One region of the Renibacterium salmoninarum ATCC 33209 genome, then DNA from elsewhere that is predicted to be linked to it. Evidence: riboswitches for the same ligand, from Rfam matches in the RefSeq annotation. Region 1 holds a riboswitch; each other region holds the start of a gene.
The links. Region 1 has a riboswitch for S-adenosylmethionine ahead of RSAL33209_RS05960 (aminotransferase class V-fold PLP-dependent enzyme). Riboswitches for the same ligand answer to the same signal wherever they lie in the genome.
Positions count from the first base shown of each region.

Region 2: linked by a shared signal. The riboswitch ahead of RSAL33209_RS06970 (bifunctional o-acetylhomoserine/o-acetylserine sulfhydrylase) and the one ahead of RSAL33209_RS05960 (aminotransferase class V-fold PLP-dependent enzyme) in region 1 are both predicted to bind S-adenosylmethionine.
Region 3: linked by a shared signal. The riboswitch ahead of RSAL33209_RS15730 (hypothetical protein) and the one ahead of RSAL33209_RS05960 (aminotransferase class V-fold PLP-dependent enzyme) in region 1 are both predicted to bind S-adenosylmethionine.
Region 4: linked by a shared signal. The riboswitch ahead of RSAL33209_RS04370 (DUF1737 domain-containing protein) and the one ahead of RSAL33209_RS05960 (aminotransferase class V-fold PLP-dependent enzyme) in region 1 are both predicted to bind S-adenosylmethionine.

Region 1 covers NC_010168.1:1,171,430-1,176,455, reverse strand. Annotated here, with positions in the region: gene rsgA (ribosome small subunit-dependent GTPase A) at 1-218, shown strand, start outside; gene hisN (histidinol-phosphatase) at 265-1,077, shown strand; SAM riboswitch class IV at 1,140-1,253, shown strand; partial or broken gene RSAL33209_RS05960 (aminotransferase class V-fold PLP-dependent enzyme) at 1,304-2,699, shown strand; gene RSAL33209_RS05955 (class I SAM-dependent methyltransferase) at 2,772-3,545, shown strand; gene RSAL33209_RS05950 (Nramp family divalent metal transporter) at 3,632-4,882, shown strand; gene RSAL33209_RS05945 (metal-dependent transcriptional regulator) at 4,922-5,026, shown strand, end outside.
Region 2 covers NC_010168.1:1,369,332-1,374,357, reverse strand. Annotated here, with positions in the region: gene RSAL33209_RS16200 (hypothetical protein) at 1-90, opposite strand, end outside; gene efeU (iron uptake transporter permease EfeU) at 47-1,021, opposite strand; gene RSAL33209_RS06985 (histidine phosphatase family protein) at 1,123-1,800, opposite strand; gene RSAL33209_RS06980 (CPBP family intramembrane glutamic endopeptidase) at 1,894-2,646, shown strand; gene RSAL33209_RS06975 (VOC family protein) at 2,740-3,378, opposite strand; SAM riboswitch class IV at 3,514-3,641, shown strand; partial or broken gene RSAL33209_RS06970 (bifunctional o-acetylhomoserine/o-acetylserine sulfhydrylase) at 3,732-5,026, shown strand, end outside.
Region 3 covers NC_010168.1:170,122-175,147, reverse strand. Annotated here, with positions in the region: gene bla (class A beta-lactamase) at 1-539, shown strand, start outside; gene RSAL33209_RS00855 (cupin domain-containing protein) at 570-1,145, opposite strand; partial or broken gene RSAL33209_RS00850 (sodium:solute symporter family transporter) at 1,301-2,793, shown strand; SAM riboswitch class IV at 2,836-2,967, shown strand; gene RSAL33209_RS15730 (hypothetical protein) at 2,982-3,245, shown strand; gene RSAL33209_RS00840 (VIT1/CCC1 transporter family protein) at 3,399-4,490, shown strand; gene RSAL33209_RS00835 (LOG family protein) at 4,511-5,026, opposite strand, start outside.
Region 4 covers NC_010168.1:852,515-857,540, reverse strand. Annotated here, with positions in the region: gene RSAL33209_RS04375 (ABC transporter ATP-binding protein) at 1-1,437, shown strand, start outside; SAM riboswitch class IV at 1,499-1,626, shown strand; gene RSAL33209_RS04370 (DUF1737 domain-containing protein) at 1,661-1,873, shown strand; gene RSAL33209_RS04365 (rhodanese-like domain-containing protein) at 1,870-2,292, shown strand; partial or broken gene RSAL33209_RS04360 (O-succinylhomoserine sulfhydrylase) at 2,289-3,512, shown strand; gene RSAL33209_RS04355 (hypothetical protein) at 3,656-3,862, shown strand; gene RSAL33209_RS04350 (alpha/beta hydrolase) at 3,872-4,597, shown strand; gene RSAL33209_RS04345 (hypothetical protein) at 4,674-5,026, shown strand, end outside.

The sequences.
Region 1 (5,026 bases):
CGGCCCGGATCTTGAACGCCTTCCCTGATTTATTACCGGGCTTGGAAGATTGCCCACGCGGTTGCAAGCACGACGCCGAGGCGCCCGAATGCGGGCTAGACGCTTGGGTTACGGAGGGAAACGCCGGTGAAAGCGGACCAGAACGATTAGCATCCTTCCGCCGTTTGCTTGCCGCAGTGCTGGCAAGTCCGTCGAATACAGGCACGAGCTCGAACTGAGCGAAGAATACTCAGAATTCTTGAAATTTCAGGATAGCGTTGAGGCATGAACTTCGCCCCGCAAGGTTACAACGATGATCTACGCCTCGCGCACGTCATCGCAGACTCCGTTGATGCTCAGACTATGGACCGATTCAAGGCTCTCGATCTGAAAATTGAGACCAAGCCCGACCTGACTCCGGTAACTGACGCAGACAAAAGCGCTGAAGAGGCGATCCGGAGCCAGTTGTCGAGGTCTCGGCCGCGAGATGCGATCTTAGGCGAGGAATTTGGCAGTTCCGGCCATGGATCCCGCCGGTGGATCATCGATCCGATTGATGGTACTAAAAACTTTGTTCGGGGCGTGCCGGTCTGGGCCACGCTGATCTGCTTGGTAGATGAGGGCGTGCCGGTCGTCGGGTTAGTCAGTGCGCCAGCGCTGGGCAAACGTTGGTGGGCTTCTAAAGGGACCGGTGCATTCACTGGAAAATCTTTGGCTGCAGCGAGCAGACTTCGAGTCTCCAACGTGTCAAAACTAGCCGATGCTTCCTTGTCTTATTCCTCGCTTAAGGGCTGGCGTGAGCGGGGCAATCTTTCCGAATTCACTACTTTAATGGATTCCACCTGGCGGAGCCGGGCCTACGGCGATTTCTGGTCGTACTGCCTAGTTGCCGAAGGCGCGGTAGACATCGCCTGCGAACCCGAGCTGAACCTGCACGATATGGCAGCTTTGGTTCCCATCGTGACTGAAGCCGGCGGCAGATTCACCTCCTTGGAAGGCACGGAAGGCCCCTTTGGTGGAAATGCCTTGGCCACTAATGGAATTCTGCACTCAGAAGTATTGCGTCTGCTGAACCCACAGCTGGATCCGCTGATCTAAGCACAAAGCAGTGTTCCGTAACAGTGTGCGAAGACCTGCCTGATTCCTTTAGGCTTGTTTCAGGTCACGAGTGCCAGCGTTAAACCCCGGTTTGCTGGCCGGCAACCCTCCTATCGCGGCGGGGTGCCCCGGGTGACGACCTGGCCGGACCGGAGTGGTCCCGGCAAGCGCGACCTTCCAGGCCTGTCACGGCCAAACAGTGGAGGTTTTCTTTAAACGAGGTCTCATGAGCACGCTTACTGTCGAAAACCCCGCCCCGAATAAGATCGATCTGCCCGCGTTACTTCCGGTTGTGGGTGCAGAACTACAAGCACCGCTGATTCACGGCGGTCAAACCCGGTACGTCAATCTGGATTATGCTGCTTCTGCTCCGGCAATCGAATCGGTTGCTGAGTATTTGCAGGAAATCTTGCCTTATTACGCCAGTGTTCATCGTGGCGCTGGCTATGCCTCGCAAATCAGCACCTCGGTCTATGAAAATGCTCGAAACATCGTACGAACCTTTATCGGTGGCCGAGCAGACGACGCCGTGATTTTCACGCGGAACACCACTGATTCGCTGAATCTGTTGGCTCGTTGCCTGCCAGAAGCGGACGGCGCAACGCAGGGCGACGTGCTGTATTTGGATATTGAGCATCACGCTAATCTGCTGCCTTGGCAGTCGCTACCGCATCGAAGCGTGCTCGCTGCGGACACTATTGCCGAGACAATTTCGGTACTTGAAGCAGAGTTTGCTGCTGGACCGGTTTCGCTACTCGCTATCACTGGCGCCTCAAACGTCACTGGCGAAATTCTCCCAGTAGCCGAGCTGGCCGCATTGGCCCATCGACACGGAGCCAGGATCGTCGTCGACGCGGCGCAGTTGGCTCCGCACCGCCGCATCGATATCAGCGCCGCTGGCATTGACTATCTAGCCTTTTCTGGCCACAAGCTCTACGCTCCCTTTGGCGCGGGCGTGTTGGTTGGTCGCCCTGATTGGCTCGACGGCGGCCTACCCAATCTCTTTGGTGGCGGTGCGGTGCGCGAAGTCCGACTTGATTCGGTCAGCTGGGCAGAAGGCCCCGCAAGGCATGAAGGCGGCACGCCGAATGTCTTGGGCGCCGCGACATTGGCCCGGGCCGCCGAGGCGCTAGCTAACCTGGACCCGATTGCTTGGCGCGAGCACGAAGACCAGCTTCGAAGCACGCTAATTGAGACATTGGCAGAGATCCCGGGCGTTCGGGTACACACGCTGTTTAAAGACACCGATAGTTACCCCGGCGGCGGCAGCATCGGCGTGGTAAATTTCTCGATCGAAGGCTACGATTCAGGCTTGGCTGCGGCGTTCTTGTCCGCGGAATTTGCCGTTGGCGTCCGCGATGGCAGGTTTTGCGCCCACCCCTTGCTGCGCCGTTTAGGGCTGCCTTCCGGAATCTCTTCGCGCGAGCTTCGGCGTCGGGTCCAGACTTGAGGACGTCAACCAACTTATTGCTGGCGTCCGCACTTTGGTAGAACAAGGCCCTAGCTGGGACTACGTCGTCGACGCCGGCCGTTGGGTACCGGCCAATGACTCCCGGGTCTTCCCCGACTGGGCGCCCAATACCCACGGCACCGCTGGCGCTGCGCCGTGCGCAACTGAATAGTTCGCCCGGGTAGCCGGGTGGATTAGAGTGGAGGCGCTGAAACACGCAAACCGCTATGAGGAGGCCGCACTCGTGCCCATCAATCCGCAGCAATCAAGCGGGCCCAAAATTGAAGATCTTCGACGTCGCGAGCTCGGCTCGGCTTTTGCCACCGGCGGTGAACTTTACGAGCGGGTTCGCCCTGGTTATCCGGACGGACCCGCTCGCTGGCTGGTTCCGGCCGGGGCGAAACAAGTGGTTGACCTTGGCGCAGGCACCGGAAAATTCACTGAGCGGCTCGTTGACATTGGACTCGAGGTGACGGCAGTTGATCCTTCGGCGAATATGCTCAGACAGCTTAATCAACGCTTTCCAGAGGTACGCACAGTGGTCGGCAGCGCTGAAGGTAGCTCGTTGGCAACAGCGAGCGCCGATGCAGTGCTGGTTGCCCAGGCCTGGCATTGGTTCGATCCGATCGCGGCGAGCACTGAAATCGCACGAGTGTTGCGTCCAGGCGGCACATTCGGCCTCATTTGGAACCAGCTGGACGTACGTGTGCCTTGGGTACATCGACTGTCCAGAATCATGCACGCCGGTGACGTTCATCAAAGCGATCATCAACCCGTCATTGGCAAGGAGTTTAGCCCAGCGCGTTCGCATTTGAGCCATTGGAACCAAACTCTCTGCCCAGCGGAGTTGATTGAATTGGTCAAATCTCGGAGCTACTATCTGCGCGCCAACGAAACAAGCCGCGCGAAGGTTATCCAGAACATGAACTGGTACCTTTTTGAGCATCTAGGACACCGAGCCGAGGATCAACTTGATTTGCCCTATCTGACGATTGCTCGGCAGGTAAAAAAGTCCTGAGCTTGATTGCCAAATCGAAGCCATAAGCCTAGAATTTCGTTATGCCTAAATTATTTTAGTAGGCACACCGATTTTCAGGAGAATGTGTGCTGCAAAAGACGTCAAAGATCAAGGTTCCGGCCAGAACAATTTTCATGCTGGGCCCGGCCTTCGTCGCGGCAATTGCTTACGTTGATCCTGGCAACGTCGCCGCGAATCTCACCAGCGGCGCAAAGTTCGGTTACCTCCTGGTCTGGGTTTTGGTAGCAGCGAATCTGATGGCCATGATGATCCAGTACCAGTCAGCCAAGCTGGGCTTGGTAACGGGTAAATCGCTCCCTGAAGTTTTGGGGACTCGGCTCCAACCAACCGCACGACGAGCATTCTGGCTCCAAGCTGAGCTCACGGCGATGGCTACTGACCTTGCGGAAGTAATCGGCGGAGCCATCGCCTTGAATCTACTCTTCGGACTCCCCCTCCCCATAGGCGGACTCATCGTTGGTGTCCTGTCGATGGCAATGCTCGCGGTGCAAAATCGATTTGGTCAACGCCATTTCGAATCGGTCATTATCTTTTTGTTAGCGATCATCACGGTTGGCTTCCTCTTCGGCCTGATATTCAGCCCACCAAATGCCGGCGACGCGGTAGCCGGGCTCCTACCGCGGTTCAGCGGCTCAGAATCGGTACTTCTCGCCGCCAGCATGCTTGGCGCTACCGTCATGCCGCACGCAATCTATCTGCATTCTGCATTAGCCCGGGACCGGCATCGACCGGCCGGTTCAGAAGCACCAAGCGCAGGGAAATTGCGTCAACTTTTGCGCGCTACCAGGGTCGACGTCGTAGTTGCGCTACTTATCGCTGGCACCGTCAACATTGGCATGTTGCTTCTCGCCGCTTCGACGCTTCGCGGCGTCGACGGCACGGACAGCATCGCCGGAGCCCACCAAGCTATCACTGCGTCGCTGGGCCCAGCGGTGGGCATCATCTTCGGCATCGGCTTGCTCGCCTCCGGCCTAGCTTCTACTTCGGTCGGCTGCTATGCCGGGGCGACCATCATGTCTGGATTACTGAGCTTCCGGGTCCCACTTCTTTTGCGTCGAGTGATCAGTCTTATTCCAGCGCTCCTTCTGCTCAGCCTCGGCGTGGATCCCACCTGGGCGCTAGTGGTTAGCCAGGTAGCCCTGAGTTTTGGCATTCCGTTTGCACTTATCCCGTTGCTGCGATTGACCTTCAGCAAGAAGATCATGGGCGAACACCGCGACTCGTTAGTGCTCCGGGTAGTTTCAATAGTGTCGGCAATTTTGATCGTCGCGCTTAATCTGGCTCTAGTGTTCATTACAGTCACCGGAACGAGCTAATTATCAGCTATACCGTCCAGGGAAGGTATTGTGGTGTGAGTGAAGGCGAACCCCACCTCATCGAGCGTCGAAGACTACGTCAAGACCATCTATGCCTACACCGAGTGGCAAGATAAGCCGATCAACTCATCACAATTGGCAACC
Region 2 (5,026 bases), 200 kb from region 1:
CTGGAAATCGGTTCGGCTGCCAGCTGGGCTGGTGAAGGAAAGTGTTTTACCGTTCAGCAGCCCAGCTGGCAGCCACAGTATTTTGAGCACTTACAACGTTTAGCGCTGCTGCAGAACTCTGCGGCGTGGGCAGAATGGCGGCAATGAGGGCCAGTAATACTGCTGCGGAACCCAAGCTAATCGCGATGATTCGGTGAAAAGCAGGCAACTTGGCGGGCGCAATGCGGCGCTTTGCTGGCCACAGCACAAAAAGCAGCATGGGAACGAGATAGAGCAGCCAACCTAGAACTTCAATAACTCGCGGATCTGCCGGTATGCCAAGAACACCAGTCAGCAATGCCGCCTGTGCTGAGCCATTTGGCGCTAGCCAGGACAAGTCGACCGTCTTATCTTGACCGATCATGATCCAGCCTGCTTCATGTGCGGTACGAAGCGCTTTGAGTACTAGACCCGCGGCAACTAAGACCAGGAAGACGCCGGTGATGGTGAAGAAGCGGCCCATATTGAGCTTGACGCCGCCACGGTAGATGCCATAGCCAATGACGATAGAAATCAGGACACCGATCAGAGCACCTGCACCAGCCAGTAGCGGGTCGACCGAGGATTGGAATGCTGCCAGCAGAAAGACTGCGGTTTCGACGCCTTCTCGCAAAACTGCAAGAAAGGCCATGGTGGCGAGTGCCGCCGTCGAACCGGTTTTTAGCGCACTCGCGGCATGTGCTTCCAAATAACCCTTGAGCGACCGGGCGTTCTTTGCAATCCAGAGAATCATTGCGGTAACCATTACGACGGCGACTGCGCCGATGATTGTTTCCATGCCCTCTTGCTGGGCTTGCGGTAGTCCGGCGGAGATGACTTCTAGGGTTACCCCGACGCCAAGGCTGATCGCCACCGCTATGCCAATGCCGATCCACATAGCGAAAAGGCTTTTGCCGCTGCGCCGCAAGAACGCCGCAATAATGCCGACAATTAGTGCGGCCTCTAGGCCTTCGCGGAGGCCAATCACCAAAGTTGCGAGCAAGAGCGTTCTCTCGGTAGCTAGGTTCCAAATCGTTCAGAACATAGGTAAGGCTACCCTCTGGCCGTTGTCTCAGGCCAATTAAGTCATGCGCTCATAACGTATTACCACGTTACCCGGGGGCTATCCAGCACCGTCTGGCCGGGTGCGACAGCGTTCCATTGTTCAAAAGGCAAGTCCAGGCGATAACGCCCGTCGTCGAAAAGAAGTGATCTCACTTCCGCGTTTTCCGGGTTATTGAGCGACTCGAAGTACTCAACGGACCAATGAAACCAGCGCATACAAAAAAGGCGCATGGTGAGTCCATGCGTCACCAGCAAGGTATTGGCGGCGTAATCAGGTTTCTGCCAATGTCGATGCAAAGTTTCCAAGAACGACGACACCCGATCGTAAACATCCGAGCCCGATTCGCCTTCACGGAATCGGTAGAAAAAATGCCCGTAGGCGTTCCTAAGCTCCTTTTGATCTGCGATCTCGGCAGGATTCTGAAAATTTGCACAGTCCTGCTCCCGAAGCCGAGGTTCTTCGATGACCCGTTCCACCAAGTTGCCCAAGTTTAGAGCTTCCAGGGTTTGATATGCGCGTAAATAGGGGGAGACGTAGACGCAGACTTGTTGGCCATCAAGACGGCGTCGAATATTTTCACCCGCCGCGGTTGCTTGAGCTAAACCAATATCGGTTAACGGTATTCGGTAATCAGGCACGCGGTTGTAAATGGTCTGGTCTCGATTCGCCTCAGACTGACCGTGTCGGAGCATCAAGATCTGCCGGGGTGCGCTCATGATCTGAGTCTAGTGTTCGAAATCTGTGCTCGGTTCTGTTGCGCACCGGGTGTCGTAACGGCTTGCACAAGGATGCCGAGGCAGGATGGTGCCATGTCTGTTCGCCGCCCACCCAGCGCATTACGCAAGCGTTGGCGTGTTGAAATTTTGATTGTGCTGGGGCTTTCTCTTGGCCAATCTGCGGTCTATGCCGTGGTCAATTTGATCGATAACCTCAGCCGAGGTCCGATCGCCCAAGCCACGGCCACCTTGAATACCAGCAAAAACAATCGCGAATACTTTGACCTGGCGTATCAGCTGCTGGGCAACTTCTTCGCCTTAATACCTTTGGCGTTAGTGCTCTATTTACTCTGGAAACCAGCCCGAAGTGGTTTCACCGCGATCGGCTTCACTTTCGCTAAGCCGGGTCGCGATTTGCTGTGGGGTGTGGGGCTATTGGTGCTCATCGGTGCGCCGTCACTTGGGCTCTATGCGATTGGCCGGGCGTTGGGAATTACCGCGCAACTCGTGCCCAATTCGCTGCAGGAATTTTGGTGGACAGTGCCGGTGCTGGTGATTTCCGCGATCCGCAACGCAGTTTTGGAGGAGGTAATCGTCGTCGGCTATTTGCTGGACCGGCTGAATAAGCTGGGATGGCGGCTGTGGCCAGCGATTATTGCCAGCGCAATTTTGCGCGGCAGCTATCACTTGTACCAGGGCTTCGGACCGTTTATTGGCAATGTTGCGATGGGCCTGGTCTTTGGCTGGCTCTATACCAAGACGAAGCGAGTCATGCCGCTGGTGATCGCGCATAGTTTATTAGACATTGCCGCGTTCACTTTCGGTAGGCAACTAGGTTTCGGCTGATCAACACCCTTAAACAAACGTCGAGTGTCGACTTGTGGCGAATAAATCGTACTCAAACTCGCCATAAGTCGACACTCAACGGATGGAAAAAAATTAGAGGGTTACTGGACCGTTCGCTGTTTCAAAGGTCACGCTCATGATGCCCGGCGTTCCGTGCGGAGCGATCCATTCGACGGCAACGTCTTCGAGCGGCTTGTCCACACACTCGCCAAGCCATTCGGTGACCCGTTCAGCCGAGCCGGCAATGGTAAGGCTAGACAAAATCACAGAGCTGGGCTCTGCCTGAGACGGGTGCAGGCTTGGATCGCCCTCCCATTTCAACAGGTAGGGCACCTGCGGATCGGCGATGAGTCCCTTGATGCCAATTTGCTGCCAAACAAGCTCGCGACCGTCTGGGAACTTTCGGTTACCAGGCACTGCAGAGCGGCCAAGCCGTTCTTCAAAAGGCGAAAGGTCGTTCACTTCGACGCACCAGCCCATCCAACCGCCACCGGCGTTGGAGCGAGCACGCACGGCTTGGCCGAAGGGTGCTTTATCTGAAGCAGGGTGGTCGAGGACTTCGACAACTTCGAGGTAGTGGCGCGAGGTGAGCGGGATGATCATATTCCGCGTACCGAAGCGAGGGTGTACGCCTCCGCACACGGCTTTGACGCCGAGTGCCGTGACAATCCGCTCCGAGGTGGCAGCTAGTCCATCGGGGTCACAAGCGTAAGAAACGTGATCCATGCGCATGCCCATATCCTTGCACTTTGTGACCCCTGTCTCGACTTAGGGTGACCTAAGCAACAGCTGTGGGGGCTGGCCAAAAAACGTCACACCCCGTCATGGACTTGAACTGATGAGCTTTGCTTGCGCAAACTTGTTTTAGGTCACGAGTGCCAGCAATGTCTTGACCAGACGCCTGCCCCGGCTTGCTGGACGGCAACCCTCCACCGCGGCGGGGTGCCCCGGGTGAAGACCTGGCCTCCACCAACCGGTAGAGGCAAGCGCGGGTCGATGCATCGCACCCGGTTGAACGGGGTATCTCTGGCCACCGTCCGGCCGCTGCTGATTATTGGGCCCTTTCCAGAAAAGGAGCCAGCCCTATGAGTAATGGTTGGTCTTTCGAAACACGACAAATCCACATCGGCCAAGAACCAGATGCAGTTACTGGCGCGCGAGCGTTGCCGATCTATCAAACAAGCTCGTTTGTTTTCCCTAGCGCTGAAAGTGCGGCAAATCGGTTTGCGCTCGCTGAATTGGCGCCGATCTACACCAGAATCGGCAATCCCACCCAGGACGCCGTTGAGCAGCGCATTGCGAATCTTGAGGGCGGCGTTGGCGCGCTGCTGCTTTCTTCGGGGCAGGCCGCTGCAACTCTTGCCGTGCTCAATATTGCTCAGGCCGTCGACCACATTGTTTCTAGCCCGAGCATCTACGGCGGCACCTACAACCTTTTTGCTCACACCTTCAAGAAGTTCGGGATCGAGGTAACTTTTGTTGACGATCCGGACAACCTGGATCAATGGCGTGCAGCAATAAAGCCAAACACCAAGTTGCTCTTTGGCGAAGTGGTTTCTAACCCGCGCCAGGACATCCTGGACATTGAAGGTGTTAGCGCCGTCGCGCATGAAGCTGGCGTGCCCCTCATTGTCGATAAGACGCTTGCCACGCCCTATTTGATTCGCCCGCTCGAATGGGGAGCGGACGTCGTACTGCATTCGGCGACGAAGTATCTCGGTGGTCATGGTGCGGCTATCGCGGGTGTCATAGTCGATGGCGGCACGTTTGATTACGCGAAGGATCCGGAGAAGTTCCCCGGATTCAATACGCCGGATGAGTCGTATAACGGCTTGGTTTTTGCCCGGGACTTGGGTGTGGGTAGTGCCCTAGGTGCCAATTTGGCATATATCCTCAAGGCCAGAGTTCAGCTGCTGCGCGATCTTGGCTCAGCGGTCTCGCCATTCAACGCCTTTTTGATTGCGCAAGGCTTGGAAACATTGAGCCTGCGGGTAGAACGGCATGTTTCCAACGCCGTCGAAGTCGCCCAATGGCTCAGTGAACATCACAGCGTCGAGTCCGTAGCCTACGCAGGCCTGCCATCTAGCCCCTGGTACTAGCGCAGCCGGAAATATGGGCCTCGTGGCACCGGTGCGGTAGTCGCTTTTCAAATCAAAGGCGGCGTTGAAGCGGGCAAAAAGTTCGTTGACGGACTGGAATTGCATTCGCACGTGGCCAACATTGGTGATGTCCGCTCGCTGGTCATTCACCCGGCGTCCACAACGCACTCGCAACTGAGCGAAGCGCAGCAACTCGCGAGCGGCGTCAGCCCATCAATGGCCCGGCTATCGGTTGGGCTGGAGCACATTGACGATATTTTGGCTGATTTGGATGCAGGCTT
Region 3 (5,026 bases), 1.0 Mb from region 1:
ATCCGGCAAAAGTCCTCTCGTACGCCCCGATCACACAGCCATTTGCCGGTCGCCCGATGCCGATCGCGGATTTATGTGATGCAACGCTGCGCTACAGCGATAACACTGCCGCGAACCTTTTGCTCGAGCAGTTAGGCGGTCCGCCTGCTTTGACGTTCTTTGCCGCAGATCTCGGCTTCAAAAACACTCGACTCGATCGAACTGAGCCAGATTTGAATGAAAGCAAAGCGGGCGATGCGCGGGATACGTCAACGGCTGCAGATCTTGCCGGAATCTATTCCGCGTTGCTACTTGGCGATGCCCTTGGCGCACTCGGGCAGAGCATGTTGCGCGGCTGGATGCTTCGAAACACCACCTCGGCTCAAAAAATGGGCGCTGGAATTCCAAAAGAAGCCGAGCTCGCGGATAAGACTGGCAGCGGCAGCTACGGCACGCTGAACGACGTTGGCGTGATCTTCCGGAAAGCTAAACCTCCGGTTACCTTAGCAATCCTGAGCCGGGCGGTAAGCACCGATCCAAATGAGCAAGGCGATGCTTGAGGCCATCGGTTGAGCATCACATCTTGACCGCTAGTGCGAAGCTGCCGGAGTAAGTATCCAGAGCACTCGGACGATTTTGTCGCTGTAATTTGTCCAGGAATGTGGTTCGCGCCCCGGAAAAGACAGCGTGTCTCCGGTGGAAAGTTCGTAGCTTTCACTGGTGAACCGCAAGGTGAGCTCACCCTCGATGATGTGCAAAACGTCAACTTCGCAATCAACGGTGTACAACTCGTCTTCACCCTTGCCAAAGGGCTTAATCTCAGCGTGCAACACCTGCAAACGACGTTCTGACCGTTCGGTGAGTAATCTTTCGATGATCCCCTCGCCACCCAGCGAAACACGCGGGCCTTCAGCGGCACGCACCAAGTGCGTACTGGGCGCAACAAAAAGGTCGCCGATGGAAATGGCGAGTACCTCGCACAAAGTCACCAATGAGGCGACCGAGGGAGAGGTAAAATCGCGCTCTACCCGGCTCAAGAATCCCTTAGTCAGACCGGTTGCTTCAGCCACATGCTCAATGGTGAGTCGCTGAGCTTGGCGGGCGGCTCGAATTCGAGAGCCGATCTGCACTGGACCTTGATTCGGCTCTGCCGGCAGCGCCTTCATGTAGCTTCACTCTCGCTTTCATCCGTCTACACAAATCCTATGACCCGCGTAACGTTTGACTGTTACCTCGATCACACAATAGCCTACCAAGCAACATTAGTTTCCTTAAATAGGCAATTTATTTGGCCTATATGCCATTCTCCGGGGGCCTCCAGATGGACGCACAAAACATCGTCAATATTGCCATTGTTGTTGCCTATCTTGTTGCAATGCTTGGTTTCGGCTTCTGGGGAAAGAGCAGAACCAAGAACAACTCCGATTTCCTGGTGGCGGGCAGACGGCTAGGCCCTGCGCTATAACACCGGCACCATGGCCGCCGTCGTACTTGGCGGTGCATCTACCGTTGGTGGCGTCGGCCTGGGTTATAGCAAAGGCCTCTCCGGGCTGTGGCTCGTGGTGGCAATTGGCAATTGGCGTTGGCGTGTTAGTGCTCAGTCTGGCTTTTGCCGGCACTATCCAGCGGCTGAAGATCTACACCGTCTCGCAAATGCTGAGCTTGCGTTACGGACACACAGCGACCCAAACCTCTTCTATCGTGATGCTGGCCTACACCGTGATGCTCTGTACTACTTCGACTCGCGCCTACGCCACTATTTGTGTGGTGTTGTTTGGTTGGGAGTGCTGGGTTTCCATTGCCCTGGGTGGAGCCATCGTGCTGGTTTACTCAACCATCGGCGGCATGTGGTCGATTACTTTGGCCGATATGGCCCAGTTCGTCGTTAAGACCTTGGGCGTCTTTGGCCTGATGTTGCCGTTTGCGCTAGTTGCCGCGGGAAACCAGGGTGGCTTTGATTCGATCAAGGACCGCGTCAAAGAAAGCTTTTTCCAGATCGATGGCATCGGCGTGCAAACGATCATCACCTACTTTGTCGTCTACACGCTCGGCTTGCTGATCGGTCAGGATATCTGGCAGCGCGTCTTCACGGCAAAATCGCCGAAGGTAGCCCGCTGGGGCGGCACGACCGCTGGTATTTACTGCATTCTGTATGGCGTTGCCGGTGCTTTGATCGGCATAGCAGCTCGAGTGGCGATGCCAAATATCGATATTGCGACCGGCGGCAAAGATGCCGTCTACGCCGAAGTTGCCGCGAATCTGCTGCCCATCGGACTCGGCGGACTGGTGTTGGCAGCTGCGGTGGCGCGAGCAGACGTATTGCCATTTATCGCCAGCTGGTTTGGCAAAGTCGCCAATACCCAAGACAGTGACAATCCAGAACACGATGTGCGCGCAAACCGCTTGTGGGTACTTGGCCTGGGTGTAGTTGCCATTCTGGTCGCAATCTCAGTCAAGGACGTGGTTGCCGCGCTGACTATCGCTTAAGACATCTTGGTCGGCGGGCTGCTCGTCGCGATCATCGGCGGCCTGGTCTGGAAACGCGGGACCGGGATCGCTGCGGCAGCCTCGATGGCGGTGGGCGCCGTCGTTACCGTGCTGCTTCTCATTTTGTTCAGCACCGGCGCTATTGCCAGCGAAGACGGTATTTACGCGAATGAACCAATTTACTTTGGCCTGGGGTCATCCTTGCTGGTTTACCTGGTGGTCTCACTTGCGACGCCGCGAACCTCAGCTGCCACGATGAGCATTTGGAATTCGCGCGTCAAAGGCGCGGTGACTCCGGACTCAGCACGAGAAAAGGAGACTGCGTAATATTACGCGGTGCTACCCGTTCCCGGGTTTAGAGTGGGAGTGCTTCATGAGTTGCGGTCGCTCTGTCACAGCACAGCTCCGACTGGCCGCACGCCAACCCCATGTTCAAGGGTGGCTCGGATGAGGAAGCGACCTGGCGGGCCACGAGACAAACCCGGCGGGTAAGAGCACTCCCGGAAGGCACGCCCGTGTCTGGCATTCGTTTTGTTCTCCCCGCCGTCGAGGTCAATCTCGGCACCGTTGCGTTCCTTTACGACGGCGAATGGCGCAGTTTCTGGGTCGCCAAACCCACTTCATTGCTCAACGCACTAGCCAATGCTGTGCGACCAAGTCGCTGGGACGGCGAACGGCTCACGCTGACCGTGACGGTGGCTCGAACCGGCCTGCGCAATGGTCAGGAAATGGAATTCAGCTTGGCACCGACTCAGGATAGCCAGCCGACTTTGCGATAGCAAGGAAGCCGGTCTTCTTGCTATCGCAAAGTCGGCTGGCTATCGCCAAACCTTCGTTGAAGGTTGAGGTGCACCGAAGCTCCAAACTAAGGAATCCCAGCCGAAAATCCCCGGAAATAACAGCTAAAGTTGGGGCTGACCCGAGGAGATAACGTGGCTGAGACCGCCCCCACCACAGCACAAATAAAACGTTGGCAGACGTACTTGGCCGACGAGCGTGCCGAAGCTTCGGTATACCGCGCCCTGGCAACAAAGCGCGACGGCGAGGAGCGCGATATTCTGCTGGCCCTTGCCGAAGCGGAAAAACGGCATGAATCGCACTGGCTCAAATTACTTGGCGAACACGCTGACAAGAAGCGGAAAGCCTCGCTCAACAACCGAATCCTAGGCTTCCTCGCTAGGCACTTCGGCTCAGTGTTCGTGCTGGCACTGGCCCAACGATCCGAGTCCCATTCGCCGTATTCAAAAGACCACGATGCCACTGCCGCCATGGCAGCTGATGAGGCAATCCACGAAGAAGTTGTTCGGGGCCTGGCAACGCGCGGCCGCAATCGTCTCTCCGGCACGTTCCGCGCCGCAGTCTTCGGCGCTAACGACGGACTGGTCAGCAATCTGTCGCTACTGATGGGCATGGCCGGAGCGGGCGCCGAACCGAATATTATGCTGCTCGCTGGCATTGCTGGCTTACTTGCCGGCGCGTTGTCCATGGGCGCGGGAGAATACGTGTCAGTGCGTTCGCAGCGCGAGCTGCTCGACGCCTCGCGGCCAACCCAGATCACACTCTCGGCGGCGAAAGCCTTGGACATTGACGCAAATGAGTTGGTACTGGCCTATCGCGCCCGCGGCATGAGTCAAGAGGAGGCCGAACACCGGGCCGCCGAACGGATGGGTAAATTCGAGTGCGACTGCAATCCGAGTTTCTCGCTCCAGCCCGATCTGGAATCTGCTGCACCGGATCATGAGACTATTGGCACCGCATTTGGCGCCGCGATTTCTAGCTTCTGCTTCTTCGCCTCGGGGGCAATTATCCCGGTGCTGCCATACATCTTCGGCATGACCGGAATCGGCGCGATTCTGGTGGCGGCAGTTCTGGTTGGGTTGGCGCTGCTAGCAACGGGCGCAGTAGTCGGTTTGCTTTCTGGCGCACCGCCGCTGGCGCGCGGAGTTCGGCAGTTGCTGATCGGCTTTGGTGCAGCAATTGCCACCTATCTGCTGGGGCTGCTTTTCGGCACTGTTACCGGTTGATACCCGGCCGCCAAGGCTAGCTATTGGCCCAAGAAATCGACAGCCGCTTGCTGATCATCAGTGAGCAAGATTCGCTCAGCCATACCGCGATCAGAGGCAAGGCGCTGAAGCAACTGCCAAACGGGCAGTTCTTCGGTCCAATAGCGCTTGCCTAAGAGCACCATCGGCACCGGCTCGGCCGCGGCATAGTAGTTTTCACATGCGTCTTGGAAGATCTCCTGTACGGTTCCAGCGGCACCAGGCGAGAACAGGATTCCGGCCCGGCAACGCTCTAAAAGCACCGCTTCGCGGACCGAATTCGTAAAGTATTTTGCAATGCTGCTGGCAAAGACATTTGGCGGCTCGTGTCCGTAGAACCAGGTCGGAACTCCTAAATTGATCGGGCCACCGGGGAAACGTTCGACGACGTCTAGGGCCGTGCGCGCCCAGCGCGCAACCGAGGGGCGAAAGTCCGGTACGGTGCTGAGATGCTGCACTGCCCATTCGAGTGAACTTGCCGACTCGTTGGCCAGCCAAGCGCCTAGATTTGCAGCTTC
Region 4 (5,026 bases), 320 kb from region 1:
CGCACCAAAACCGGAGTCATTCAATCGCGGCTGCAAAACGACGTCGGCGGCGTGGCAAGCGTATTGACCAATACGGTTTCAGCGATTCTCGGCAATACCGTGACCGTAATCGCGGCATTCGTGGCTATGTTGCTGCTGAATTGGCAATTGACGGTAGTCGCCGTGGTCTTGATGCCAATCCTGGTCATCGCGCAACGGAAAGTGGGCCGGGTTCGTGCTCGGATAGCCACAAAAACCCAGGAATCACTCTCCGAGATGTCCGCCATCACCCAGGAAACTTTGAGCGTCTCTGGAATATTGCTCTCAAAGAGCTTCAATATGCAAGGGGCTGAAGTACAGCGTTATTCTGCCGAGAACAAGAACCAGATCCGGCTGCAAGTAAGCCAAGCAATGAGCGGTCAGTGGTTCTTTGCAATCGTCACGATCTTCTTGTCTTCGATTCCGGCAATCGTCTATTTCGTGGCTGGCTTACTGGTTGATGCTGGCGCGCAAGCAATCACCGCCGGAACGATTGTGGCGTTCACTACGGTCCAAGCGAGATTATTGTTTCCGCTGACGAGTCTGATGCGGGTGGCCCTTGATCTGCAGACGTCGGGCGCGTTGTTTTCCAGGATTTTCGAGTATCTCGATCTCAAACCGGCGATTGAAGATCGTCCGGACGCCCATCCGTTGCGGGAACTGAGCGAACTGGGCCGCATTGAATTTCAAGATGTCAGCTTCGCCTATCCAGATGCGCAGGCTGGTGAACGCCCCACCCTAGACGGCGTCAGCTTCAGTATTGAGCCGGGGCAGTTTTCCGCTTTTGTCGGATCCTCTGGGGCGGGCAAAACCACCATTTCTTATTTGATCCCCCGGCTCTACGAAGCTAGTTCCGGCCAGATCCGTTTTAGCGGCAGTGATGTGAAGGATCTCTTGCAGGACTCTTTGGTTGCCCGTATCGGCATTGTGAGCCAAGAAACCTATCTTTTCCACGCCACCATTGCCGAGAACCTCCGTTACGCCAAGCCCGAGGCTACTGATGCAGAACTTCACGAGGCGACGCAGCGCGCAAACATTTATCAAACCATCATGAGCTTTCCCGATGGCTTTGCCACCTTGGTTGGTGAGCGCGGTTACCGGCTTTCCGGCGGCGAGAAGCAGCGAATTGCGATCGCCAGAGTGCTGCTCAAAGATCCTGCAGTTTTGGTGCTCGATGAAGCTACCAGTGCACTAGATTCGATTTCGGAGCGCGTAGTGCAGGCAGCTTTGGAAACTGCCTCGCATGGGCGCACCACGGTTGCCATTGCGCACCGACTTTCCACTGTCGTCGGGGCAGATGTGATTTTCGTGGTGGAACAAGGACGAATTGTGGAGCGCGGGGCCCATCAAGAGCTGCTCGCACTCGCAGGGCGCTATGCCGCACTGTATTCGGAGCAAATCAACTCCGCTTCTGAGTAGCTACGAAACAAAGTCACATCTATGCCGGTTGCCGAGCGCATTTGTGCTAATTTTGCTCTCGAGTAACGAGCGCCAGCACGCTTCGGAATTTTCGTCGCATTGCCCTGAGTTGCTGTCCGGCAACCCTCTCTTCCGGTGGGGTGCCTCAGGTGACTACTCGGCAACGTTCACGGGTTGCAAGCGGATTCACTCCTTCTTGCACCCACTGCAAAAGGAGTCTTCAATGGCTGAATCCCGCCTAATCTACCGGTTATTAACCGGTCCGGATGATCATGCGTTCTGTCAGAGGGTGACTGACGCACTCGCCGAAGGCTATGTGCTCTACGGCAGTCCCGCTGTAACCTCAAATGATGGCACCGCGATCGCCGCGCAAGCTGTGATTTTGCCCGGTTTCAACGCGGCCCAGTCCAACGCACTGAGCGATGGCGCGCAATGAGCTACGCGGGAGACCTCACCCCGGAAGAGGCTTGGCAGAAAGTAGCCGACGGCGCCACCTTGGTCGATGTGCGCACCGAAGCCGAGTGGCAGATCATTGGCGTTCCGGACACTTCCTCAATCGCCGTCGAGCCGAAGTTTGTGCAGTGGAACTTGGCCGGAAATGTCTGGAATACCGCGTTCCTTGCTGAGCTAAAAGCAGCGGTGCCAGCTGATTCAGAGCTGGTCTTCCTCTGCCGTTCTGGTGCCCGCTCAATCTCGGCCGCTGAAACCGCTACCGAGGCTGGATTTATCTCATACAACGTGCTTGAAGGCTTTGAAGGCGTGCCAAATTCCTACGGTGATCGCACCGTGAACGGTTGGAAGAATCGCAAGCTGCCCTGGACCAGTGCGACTCATAACGAGGGTCAGAGCGAATGAGCTTCAATCCCGCAGCGGCTGAATGGTCCGCGGATACGCAGGCCGTGCGTGGCGGCCTAGATCGAACCGGTTTCTTTGAAACGTCGGAGCCGATTTTTACCAATTCTGGTTTTGTTTACGAATCCGCTGAAGCCGCCGAGCGTGCCTTTACTGGCGAGGACGAGCGCTTCGTCTATTCGCGCTATGGAAATCCCACCGTGGCAACGTTCCAAGAGCGGTTACGGCTGCTCGAAGGCACCGAAGACTGCTTCGCGACTGCCTCCGGAATGTCCGCGGTATTCGTCGCATTGGGTGCGCTGCTTGGCGCTGGCGATCGCGTGGTCGCTTCGCGATCGCTCTTCGGCTCTTGCTTCGTGATCTTAAATGAAATTCTGCCGCGCTGGGGCGTGGAGACGGTCTTCGTTGACGGGCTGGACCTGGACCAATGGCGTGAAGCGCTTTCGGTGCCGACTAATGCGGTGTTCTTCGAGTCGCCGTCAAACCCGATGCAAGAGATTGTAGACATCCGGGCGGTCTGCGATTTGGCTCACGCCGCTGGCGCAACTGTCGTTGCGGACAATGTCTTCGCCACCCCGCTGCTGCAACGCTGCACCGACCTAGTCGCCGACGTCGTGGTTTATTCCGGCACTAAACACATTGACGGCCAGGGCCGCGTGATGGGTGGGGCGATTCTGGGCAGCAAGGAATTCATCGATGGGCCGGTCAAACAGCTCATGCGGCACACCGGGCCTTCATTGTCTTCGTTCAATGCCTGGGTGTTGACCAAGGGCCTGGAAACGATGGCATTGCGCGTGAATCATTCATCCGCTTCGGCTTTAGCGCTGGCCGAGTTTTTGGAGCAGCAGCCAGCGGTCGAATGGGTCAAGTATCCGTTGCTCAAATCGCATCCGTAGTACGAGCTGGCTGCCACTCAAATGAAAGCCGGCGGCACTGTGCTGACCTTCGCGCTGCGTAGTACTAACGGGCGCGGGGCAACCGGCAGCAGCGGCAAGGACCAGGCGTTTTCGCTGCTCAACGCGCTGAAGATTATCGATATTTCGAACAACTTGGGCGATTCAAAATCGCTCATTACGCATCCGGCGACCACGACGCACCGAGCGATGGGTCCCGAGGGTCGCGCCGCCATCGGGCTGTCCGACGGCGTCGTCCGGCTTTCCGTGGGCCTGGAAGACCTCAACGACCTGCGCAACGACCTAGCGCAGGCCCTAGCCACCCTCTAACCGGTTTCGGATAGCCAGGACCAACGCGAGCCCAACCGCCAGGTGGCGGTAACTCGAGCAAAGACTGAGTTCCGACGGCGGTTCTCTCGCCGACGCACTGGGTGGCATGATGAGAATAACTCGTCTTGACCAAAGGATTTCACGTGTCTGATCTACGCTCTGAGCCAGCCGAGCTGTCTGCCAATGTCAGCAATCGACCACGCTACGATCGCGAGTTGGCCACATTATTACAAGCCAATCCAGAACTCACCATCCCACCATTTAGCGCGGAACTTGTTGCGCAAATTCGCACGACACACGGACCTTCCGAACTTGAAGCACTACTCGCTGACAGAGCTATTGAAACCTAGGAATACCAGGTGCCCGGCCCTGACGGTGCACCGGAAATCAAGCTGCTCGTCCTCCGCTCCACCGAGTTCAGCGGGCCTCGACCGGCGCTCTATTACATTCACGGCGGTGGCATGATCGTGGGCGATCGGCACGCCATCACACCGCAACAAGTGGACTGGGTGGAACAATATGGCGTAACGCTCATATCGGTGGAATACCGCTTAGCGCCGGAGCATCCACATCCAGCTCCGGTAGAAGATTGCTATGCCGGCTTGCTCTGGAGCGTAACACACGCGGCTGAATTAGGTATTGATGCGCAGCGTATTTTGCTTGGCGGAGTGAGCGCTGGCGGCGGACTCGCAGCCGCTACCGCGTTGATCGCCCGCGACCGAAAAGGCCCAACGCTAGTTGGACAATTGCTTGCCTGCCCAATGCTAGATGATCGGAACATTACCGTCTCCAGCCAGCAGTACGCCGGCTTCGGCCAGTGGGATCGAGAAAGCAATGAATTCGGCTGGGCCGCATTGCTTGGTGAAGGTCACCAGGACGCCGAGATTTCGCCGTACGCGTCACCTGCCAGGGCTACTGACCTCAGCGGCTTGCCGTCTGCCTATATTGATGACGGTTCGGCCGAAGTTTTCCGTGATGAGGGGGTCGACTACGCCAGCCGGTTATGGGCCGCTGGTGTGCAGGCCGAACTGCACATTTGGCGGGTGCTTTTCATGGATCGGAAAGGTTTAGCACCGCCTTGGTAAGTAAAACTGCTCAAACCGCCCGAGATTCCTGGTTACGCCGCATTTTGGACGTCTGAGTGCGCGTAAACTAACGGCGATGCACGAACTAACCGGCCGAATAGAGTCGCTTGACCCCCAGGCTAGCCAAAGCCTCAAAGTGATTAGTTACTTTGAGGCGCTCATCAATGGAAAAGTCAGCGTTGAGGCGCTATTGCGGGCAACCGTCACTTTGACCGGTTGTGCTTGCGGCTATCGACCTGCCGCTGGCAGATCAATTCGGCTGAGTCTTGATGGCCAACGAACCTCGCCGCACTTCGCGCCCGATCAGGGCGGCCAACGATTGACGCTCGATGACGGCGGTCAGCTGTGGTTAGAGCGCGACGGCGTCGAACACGCCAACGATGCTCTGGTGCTAGAACGGTTGGGCCTAGCAATAGCCATCGCCAAAGG